One region of the Pseudalkalibacillus berkeleyi genome, then DNA from elsewhere that is predicted to be linked to it. Evidence: riboswitches for the same ligand, from Rfam matches in the RefSeq annotation. Region 1 holds a riboswitch; the other holds the start of a gene.

Region 1 (3,698 bases):
GGAGCGAGAAACATATCGCGATCTTGTTCACCTCGACCGTCCATTGAAAAAGACTGTAGTAACAAGTTTTTAAGGGATATCGAATGTGCATTTCTTTACTTCTCTTTCAAAAAAACATACAATGAAACTACTTGCAGTAGAGGAGGGTTTTATCATGAAAAAAGGAAGTATTGAATTTGAAAACGGCGAAAAAGTACTGATTGAATTTTTCCCAGAAGAAGCACCGAATACAGTAGCAAACTTTGAAAAATTAGCGAACGAAGGATTTTACAACGGATTAACGTTCCACCGTGTCATACCAGGATTTGTATCCCAAGGTGGATGTCCAACAGGAACAGGTACCGGTGGCCCTGGTTACACAATTGACTGTGAAACAGAAGGTAACCCACATAAACATAAGCCTGGTTCATTATCAATGGCTCATGCAGGTAAAAACACTGGAGGAAGCCAATTCTTCATCGTTCATGACAGCCAACCACATTTAGACGGTGTACATACCGTTTTCGGTCAAGTTACAGAAGGCTTGGACTCAGCATTACGTACTCAAAACGGCGACGTAATGAAAGAAGTTAAAGTTTGGGAAGAGTAATAAATGAGAAACTGACTCAGAAATCCATATTATTGGATTTCGAGTCAGTTTTTTCTTTAAAGGAAAAAGGTCGTTATATATGACTTAAACACATTCTCCTTGCTAATACGTTTGAGAAAGAGTAACATAAAATACATACAAGTAAATTATCCTTCGGGGTCGGGTGAAAATCCCAACCGGCGGTGATGAAGCGAGCGTTGCTTCTTAGTCCGTGACCCGGTGCAATTCGTTGTAGCGGTGGATTCGGTGCAAATCCGAAGCCGACAGTATAGTCTGGATGGGAGAAGGATATATAAGAAGAACCTAGGAAGAGAGTATGGATCAGTTACACATGCCACAGCTCTCTATCTTTACTCATGCCTACTATCTGAGCATTCGTTCAGTTCGAAGTTGCAGAGGTTTATTTCTTATGCTCTCATACCCCGAAGATGCGTCTAGCATTTTCGGGGTTTTTTGATGTTTAAATAAGGTGGTTAACATTATGGAACAAGAAGTTCGTTATATGAAACTTGCTATAGATATGGCGAAACAAATGGTTGGGCAAACGTCTCCGAATCCGAAAGTCGGCGCTGTTGTCGTTCGCGATGGTGAAATTGTAGGTATAGGCGCACATATGAAGGCCGGAGAAGATCATGCGGAAGTCCATGCACTCAACATGGCTGGCGACAAAGCGAATGGTGCTACGATGTTCGTTACATTAGAACCTTGTAGTCATTTTGGGAAAACGCCTCCATGTGCCAACCTCGTAATAGACAGAGGGATTTCGCGTATTTATGTTGCTACCCTCGATCCAAACCCTGTAGTAGCAGGTAGAGGAGTGGAACGACTCAAGCAAGCAGGAATCGATGTTCATATTGGTTTATTAGAAGAAGAAGCGACTGAGCTTAATCCGTTTTTTAACCATTTTATGAAAACGAGCTTACCTTATGTAACGCTGAAAGCTGCTTCTAGCTTAGATGGAAAGACTGCCACTACTACTGGGGAAAGTAAATGGATAACGGGTGAAGAGGCAAGGAGAGACGTCCACCATTCGCGTCAAGAGCATGATGCAATCTTAGTCGGTGTCCAAACGATTATTGAAGATGATCCTCAGCTTACAACGAGACTACCGTTCGGAGGTAAAAATCCAACCAGGATTATTCTGGATACTCATCTACGTATTCCTCGATCAGCTAAGGTATTAAATGATCGAGAAGCGCAAACCCTTATCATTACAGGGAGCCAAGTGGCTATGGATCAAATAGAAGAAATTCAATCTGAGTACGTCCAAGTGATCAAACTGGAGGCAGAGAGCATTCAAATCAGGTCCCTATTAGAACGGATGGCTACTATAGGCATCACCTCTATTTATGTTGAGGGCGGGGCAACTGTACACGCAAGCTTTGTGAAAGAACGGTGTTTCCAACAATTGATTACTTACTTAGCTCCTAAGATTATTGGTGGTTTTACAAGCCCTTCGATAATAGGTGGAGCAGGTATCAAATATATGGACGAGGCAGTTGATTTACAAACCATTTCATTTGAACAAATCGGAGATGATTTGAAAATTGTCTCTGTTCTAAAGGAGGGATAAGTCATGTTCACAGGTATTATTGAAGAGATTGGCACGATCCATTCTGTAAAAGAGTCAAGTGAAGGGTACGTTGTGACAATACAAGCAAAGAAAGTTCTTGAGGATGTTCAGCTAGGAGATAGTATCTCAGTAAATGGTATTTGTTTGACGGTAACCTCTTTCGGGCAAACTTCATTCACTGTCGATGTCATGCCTGAAACACTGAAATCTACGAATTTAAAACGTATTGGCTCCGGTGATCCGGTTAATCTTGAACGAGCAATGGCAGCAGGTGGACGTTTTGGAGGTCATTTCGTTTCCGGGCACATTGATGGAGTAGGTAAAATAGTGAAGAAAACGACAAAGCATAATGCGATTTACTATGAGATAGAGGCTCCTGATGATTTGCAGTCCTATTTCATGAACAAAGGATCTGTTGCAGTGGATGGAACGAGCCTTACGATATTTGGCGTCACAGACCGAACGTTTACGTTATCACTTATCCCGCATACGGTACAAGAGTCCGTTCTTGGTCATAAGAATGAAGGCGATCAAGTTAATATAGAGGCAGATATGCTAGCAAAATATGTGGATCATTTACTTGAAAGAAAAGCAGAGCAAACGTCCAAAGGGAAGTTGACGATGGAGTTTTTAACGGATAACGGATTTTAAAGTGTTCGTTACGGATGATCGGAATGATAAGTAAGGAGATATTTGAAAGGGTGGTGACCTCAATATGTTTGACCGTATAGAGGAAGCAATTTATGAATTGATGCAAGGTAATGTGGTCATTGTATGTGATGATGAGGATCGGGAAAATGAGGGGGACTTCATCTCACTCGCTGATCGAGTAACACCTGAAGTGATCAATTTTATGGTGACCCATGGTCGTGGTCTTGTATGTACTCCGATTACTGAAGACCTTGCAAGCAAATTAGAACTCAATCCAATGGTAAATCACAATACAGATCCACACGGGACGGCATTTACGGTAAGTATCGACCACAAATCGTCAACTACTGGCATTTCTGCACAGGAAAGGGCAACTACAATTCAACAGTTATTAAATCCGAAGTCAGTACCTTCAGACTTTAAAAGACCAGGCCACGTCTTTCCTTTAATCGCTAAGCAAGGCGGCGTTTTGAGAAGAGCAGGTCACACTGAAGCAGCTGTAGACTTGGCACGACTTTCTGGAGCAGAGCCAGCGGGAGTTATTTGTGAAATCATGAATGAAGATGGCACGATGGCAAGGGTGCCTGACTTACGAAAGATTGCAGATGAATACGATTTGAAGATGATCACAATCAAGGATCTCATCCAATACCGAAACCGAAAAGATAAGCTTGTTCAAAAGGAAATTGAAATTACTCTACCAACGGCGTTCGGGGAGTTCCGTGCCATCGGTTATTCAAATATCCTTGATCAAAAGGAACACATCGCACTTATAAAAGGAGAAATTATCCCTGATGAACCTACATTAGTTCGTGTTCATTCTGAATGTTTGACAGGGGATGCATTTGGTTCGTTCAGATGTGATTGTGGTCCCCAATTACACGC
Region 2 (3,698 bases), 1.2 Mb from region 1:
GCATTCGTATTTGTTATACCCTTATTTACACTCCAATAACAAACCAGGTGTTTGTGTCGTTTCCGGTGACTATAGACCATAATTTTATTATTTGAAAATTATTTCACTTCCGATATGTAGGTCATTTCGATTAGTTTTATTGAACAATAAATGTTTTAAGAAGATTTCGGGTGGTCATAATAATAGAAAAGTCGTACAATTAATTTAAGATTTTCGTCATTTTTTAAAAATTGCATTTTTTTTGAAACTTTATGGTGAGGAGTGCGTACAATATAGTAAGAAAGAAATTTTAAGATAAGAAATTTTAAGATAAGAATTTTATGGATAACATACATAGTGAGAGAAGGGTGATGGACTTGAGTTTAACTGCAAAAATCACAATTGATTTTTTAGTAGAGGGAAGTAAAGAGTATTATGTAGAGTTACTGGACATTCCTGAAGAAGTTTCGGCAGGGGAATTACAAGTGCTCGTAGAAAAACGTGTAGGAAAAGTGAAAGAGATGAAATGCGCGGAAATACTGAACTCATCTATCAAGATCGATCACATAAACCAAGTCCGTCATTAAAGGCATCTCTATCGATCTTTTTTCTTCATTTTACGATTGATTCCGAAAGTCAGCAAAGTAAACAAAAAAACGATAGAAGCCCATGAAATTGCACCAAATTGCTTAAAGACCTTAAACATTTTTATATCCCCCTATGATTGAATGTTCTACAAATTATATCACCAACTCCCTTAAAATGTAAGTGAGCCAATAACAAAAGAAGGGTGAATGACAAATTCACCCTTCAAAGTGTGAGCACTAGCCTGCAAGTGGAGAGTGAAGAACATCTTTACATCTGGACGGTTGTTCCAATGACGTTCCAATAAACTTAGGGGAGGTTCTCTCCACAAGAGGGTAGCCATGCAGCTTTTATATTTTAAATGGAAAGCGGTTTGTGCCGCTTGTATATACTATTCTTCGCTCTAACCTTTTTGGTGGGGGCTCTTTTTTTGTCTATTTTGTGTCAAAGATGAATCACAATACAACATATAGTGAGATATAAGCAATTATATTGCTAGATTAGGCTTTAAGCCCTATAATGTAAGAGAACGAACAACAAAATAAACACCATCTTCGGGGCAGGGTGAAATTCCCGACCGGCGGTAGATGAAGTCCCCTTCATAAGCCCGCGAGCTTTGTTCAGTTGTTTAATTGAACATGGCTGATCTGGTGAAAAGCCAGAGCCGACAGTATAGTCTGGATGGGAGAAGATGTTTGCACAGTTTCTTAGATTACGTTCAGTTAAGAAGCTCCATTTCTCATGGCCTAATAACCTGATAAATATGCAAATGACTCCCTAAAGCTTAACCAATGCTTTAGGGCTTTTATTTTGGTGATGAGAAAAGGAAATTGATCGACACAAGGACTGTGCGATGCATTGGAAGCAAGATGGCGTTTAGGAAAAAGGAGAGGTTTCCTATGCAACCAAAGGGGAAGTTATATCGAATGATTGCTGTCTCACTCATGAGCAGTATCGCGTATGTATTAATGCTTCTAGATTTTCCGTTTCCGGGGCTACCACCATTTCTAAAGATCGATCTCAGTGACGTGCCTGCACTTCTAAGTGGAATTGTATTTGGACCTGTAGCTGGAATTACGGTTGAAGCAATAAAAAATATTCTGCATTACGGTGTACAAGGTAGTATGACGGGTGTACCTGTTGGGCAGTTTGCGAACTTTATCGCAGGTAGTCTGTTTATTGTTCCTGCGGCAATATTGTTTCGAAAATATCGAAGCAAGAAAGGCTTAACGCTCGGCTTATTAACAGGAGCGTTGACGATGACTCTGATGATGGCACTACTCAATTATGTGCTGATTCTGCCTGCATACACATGGTTCTTGAACTATGATCCTATGACTTCAGAAATGATGACACAATTGATCATTACAGGGATCACACCTTTTAACTTGATTAAAAGTACAATCGTAGCAGGATTGTTTATCATGATTTACTACAAGTTGTCTCCGTACTTAAATCGCATGGAACAACGATCATCATAAAAAAGTGGATAAAAGAATGAGAGACTGGCTCAAAGGACAATCGTCCAACTTGAGTCAGTTTTTTTGTGAATTGATGAAAACTATATCCGTGGTCCCTAAATTAAGCTTATTTAAAGACTCCGTAAACTTTCTAAAGTTAGCCCAAATCTCGTTCCTATTACAAATGTCATTGTTTAAACTAGGTACTGATGAATGAACGAAATATGAGGAGGCAAAGCCATGCGGATTCTTGCAATCACTTTATCAGGATTTTTGTTAATTGGATTATTTTCAACAGTATTAGCGAATGACGATCCAAACTTATCGGAATCATTTAAACAGCTATCAAGAGACACTGAATGGAAGCAAGTAAAGCAGCTAGACTTGGATTTCAACATACATCATCCACAAGGGATGACGAAAATAGACGATCGATATTACATATCTTCCGTTGAAATTGTTGAAAAACCCGTGAAGGATGAATCATCAAAAAATGGATATGATCGTACACCTGGGAAAGGAGTCGGACATCTATTTGTTGTGAATGAAGAAGGGCAGATGATCAAGGATATAGAATTAGGTCGAGGAGATATGTACCATCCTGGTGGAATCGATTTTGATGGTAAGCACATTTGGATACCGGTTGCTGAGTATAGACCGGATAGTCAGTCCATCATTTATAAAATGAACCCTGATACATTGCAAGTCGACAAAGCGTTTGAGGTGGAGGATCACATCGGAGGAATCGTGAGCGATCATTCTACTAGAAAGCTTCACGGAGTAAGTTGGGGTTCGAGAACGTTTTACAAATGGAACCAAAAGGGGAAGCAACAGTCTGTTAACAAGAACCCAAGCCATTTCATTGATTATCAAGATTGTGAAAGTGTAGGAAACCGCAAGATGCTATGCAGTGGATTAGCTGAACTGCCTACAAGTAATGGAGATAAATCTGAATTAGGAGGACTATCTCTAATAGATCTCAAAACAAATAATATCGAACATGAAATACCCGTAACGAAGTTTAGTCCTGAGAAACATGTAATCACTCGAAACCCTGTTTTTCTAGAACAGAGCGAAAAAGGATTCAGGCTATTTTCAGTACCAGATGATAATCATACATCACTTTTTATTTATGAAAAACAATAGTAAATAAAGAAAAGAGGGTGAACCTGTGAAGAAACGCTTCAAAGTTCACCCTCTTATTTTTGCAGTAATGTTAAATTCCTTAACCCGCTTATCCTCACGAAAATGAATGTAAGGAAGTTAATGGCTCTTTTGTATCAGGTGTTGCTGCTAGCGGTAAGACGATTCGTATAGTCGTTCCTTTTCTATATTCAGATTCAATGGAGAGCTTTCCACCATGTTCTCTTACGATCTTCCTGCTCATCATTAATCCAAGACCAATTCCTTTTTCTTTTGTTGAATAAAAAGGTTCACCAATATATTTTAACCGGTCTTTTTCAATTCCTTTACCAGAATCGATAAATCTTAGTTCTACATAAGGATCTCGAGCTTCAATCTGTATTTTTAGCTCTCCCCCTTTTTCCATAGCCTCCATTGCATTTTTCATAATGTTTATGAAGACTCGCTTCAAGGCACTCTTCTGACAATTGAGGATGACTTGCTGTTCATTGATATAGTCAACATCAATACTGATCCCTTTCAAGAAAGCTG

Evidence for each region. Region 1 has a riboswitch for FMN ahead of ribD (bifunctional diaminohydroxyphosphoribosylaminopyrimidine deaminase/5-amino-6-(5-phosphoribosylamino)uracil reductase RibD). Riboswitches for the same ligand answer to the same signal wherever they lie in the genome.
Region 2: another riboswitch for FMN. It lies ahead of L2716_RS01425 (ECF transporter S component); the one in region 1 lies ahead of ribD (bifunctional diaminohydroxyphosphoribosylaminopyrimidine deaminase/5-amino-6-(5-phosphoribosylamino)uracil reductase RibD).

What each region holds. Positions count from the first base shown of each region.
Region 1 is NZ_JAKIJS010000001.1:1,475,582-1,479,279, reverse strand. It holds gene lysA (diaminopimelate decarboxylase) at 1-73, shown strand, start outside; gene L2716_RS07850 (peptidylprolyl isomerase) at 155-589, shown strand; FMN riboswitch at 735-882, shown strand; gene ribD (bifunctional diaminohydroxyphosphoribosylaminopyrimidine deaminase/5-amino-6-(5-phosphoribosylamino)uracil reductase RibD) at 1,071-2,162, shown strand; gene ribE (riboflavin synthase) at 2,166-2,813, shown strand; gene L2716_RS07835 (bifunctional 3,4-dihydroxy-2-butanone-4-phosphate synthase/GTP cyclohydrolase II) at 2,878-3,698, shown strand, end outside.
Region 2 is NZ_JAKIJS010000001.1:263,343-267,040, forward strand. It holds gene L2716_RS01420 (hypothetical protein) at 321-566, shown strand; FMN riboswitch at 1,111-1,261, shown strand; gene L2716_RS01425 (ECF transporter S component) at 1,464-2,045, shown strand; gene L2716_RS01430 (DUF6454 family protein) at 2,265-3,170, shown strand; gene L2716_RS01435 (PAS domain S-box protein) at 3,265-3,698, opposite strand, start outside.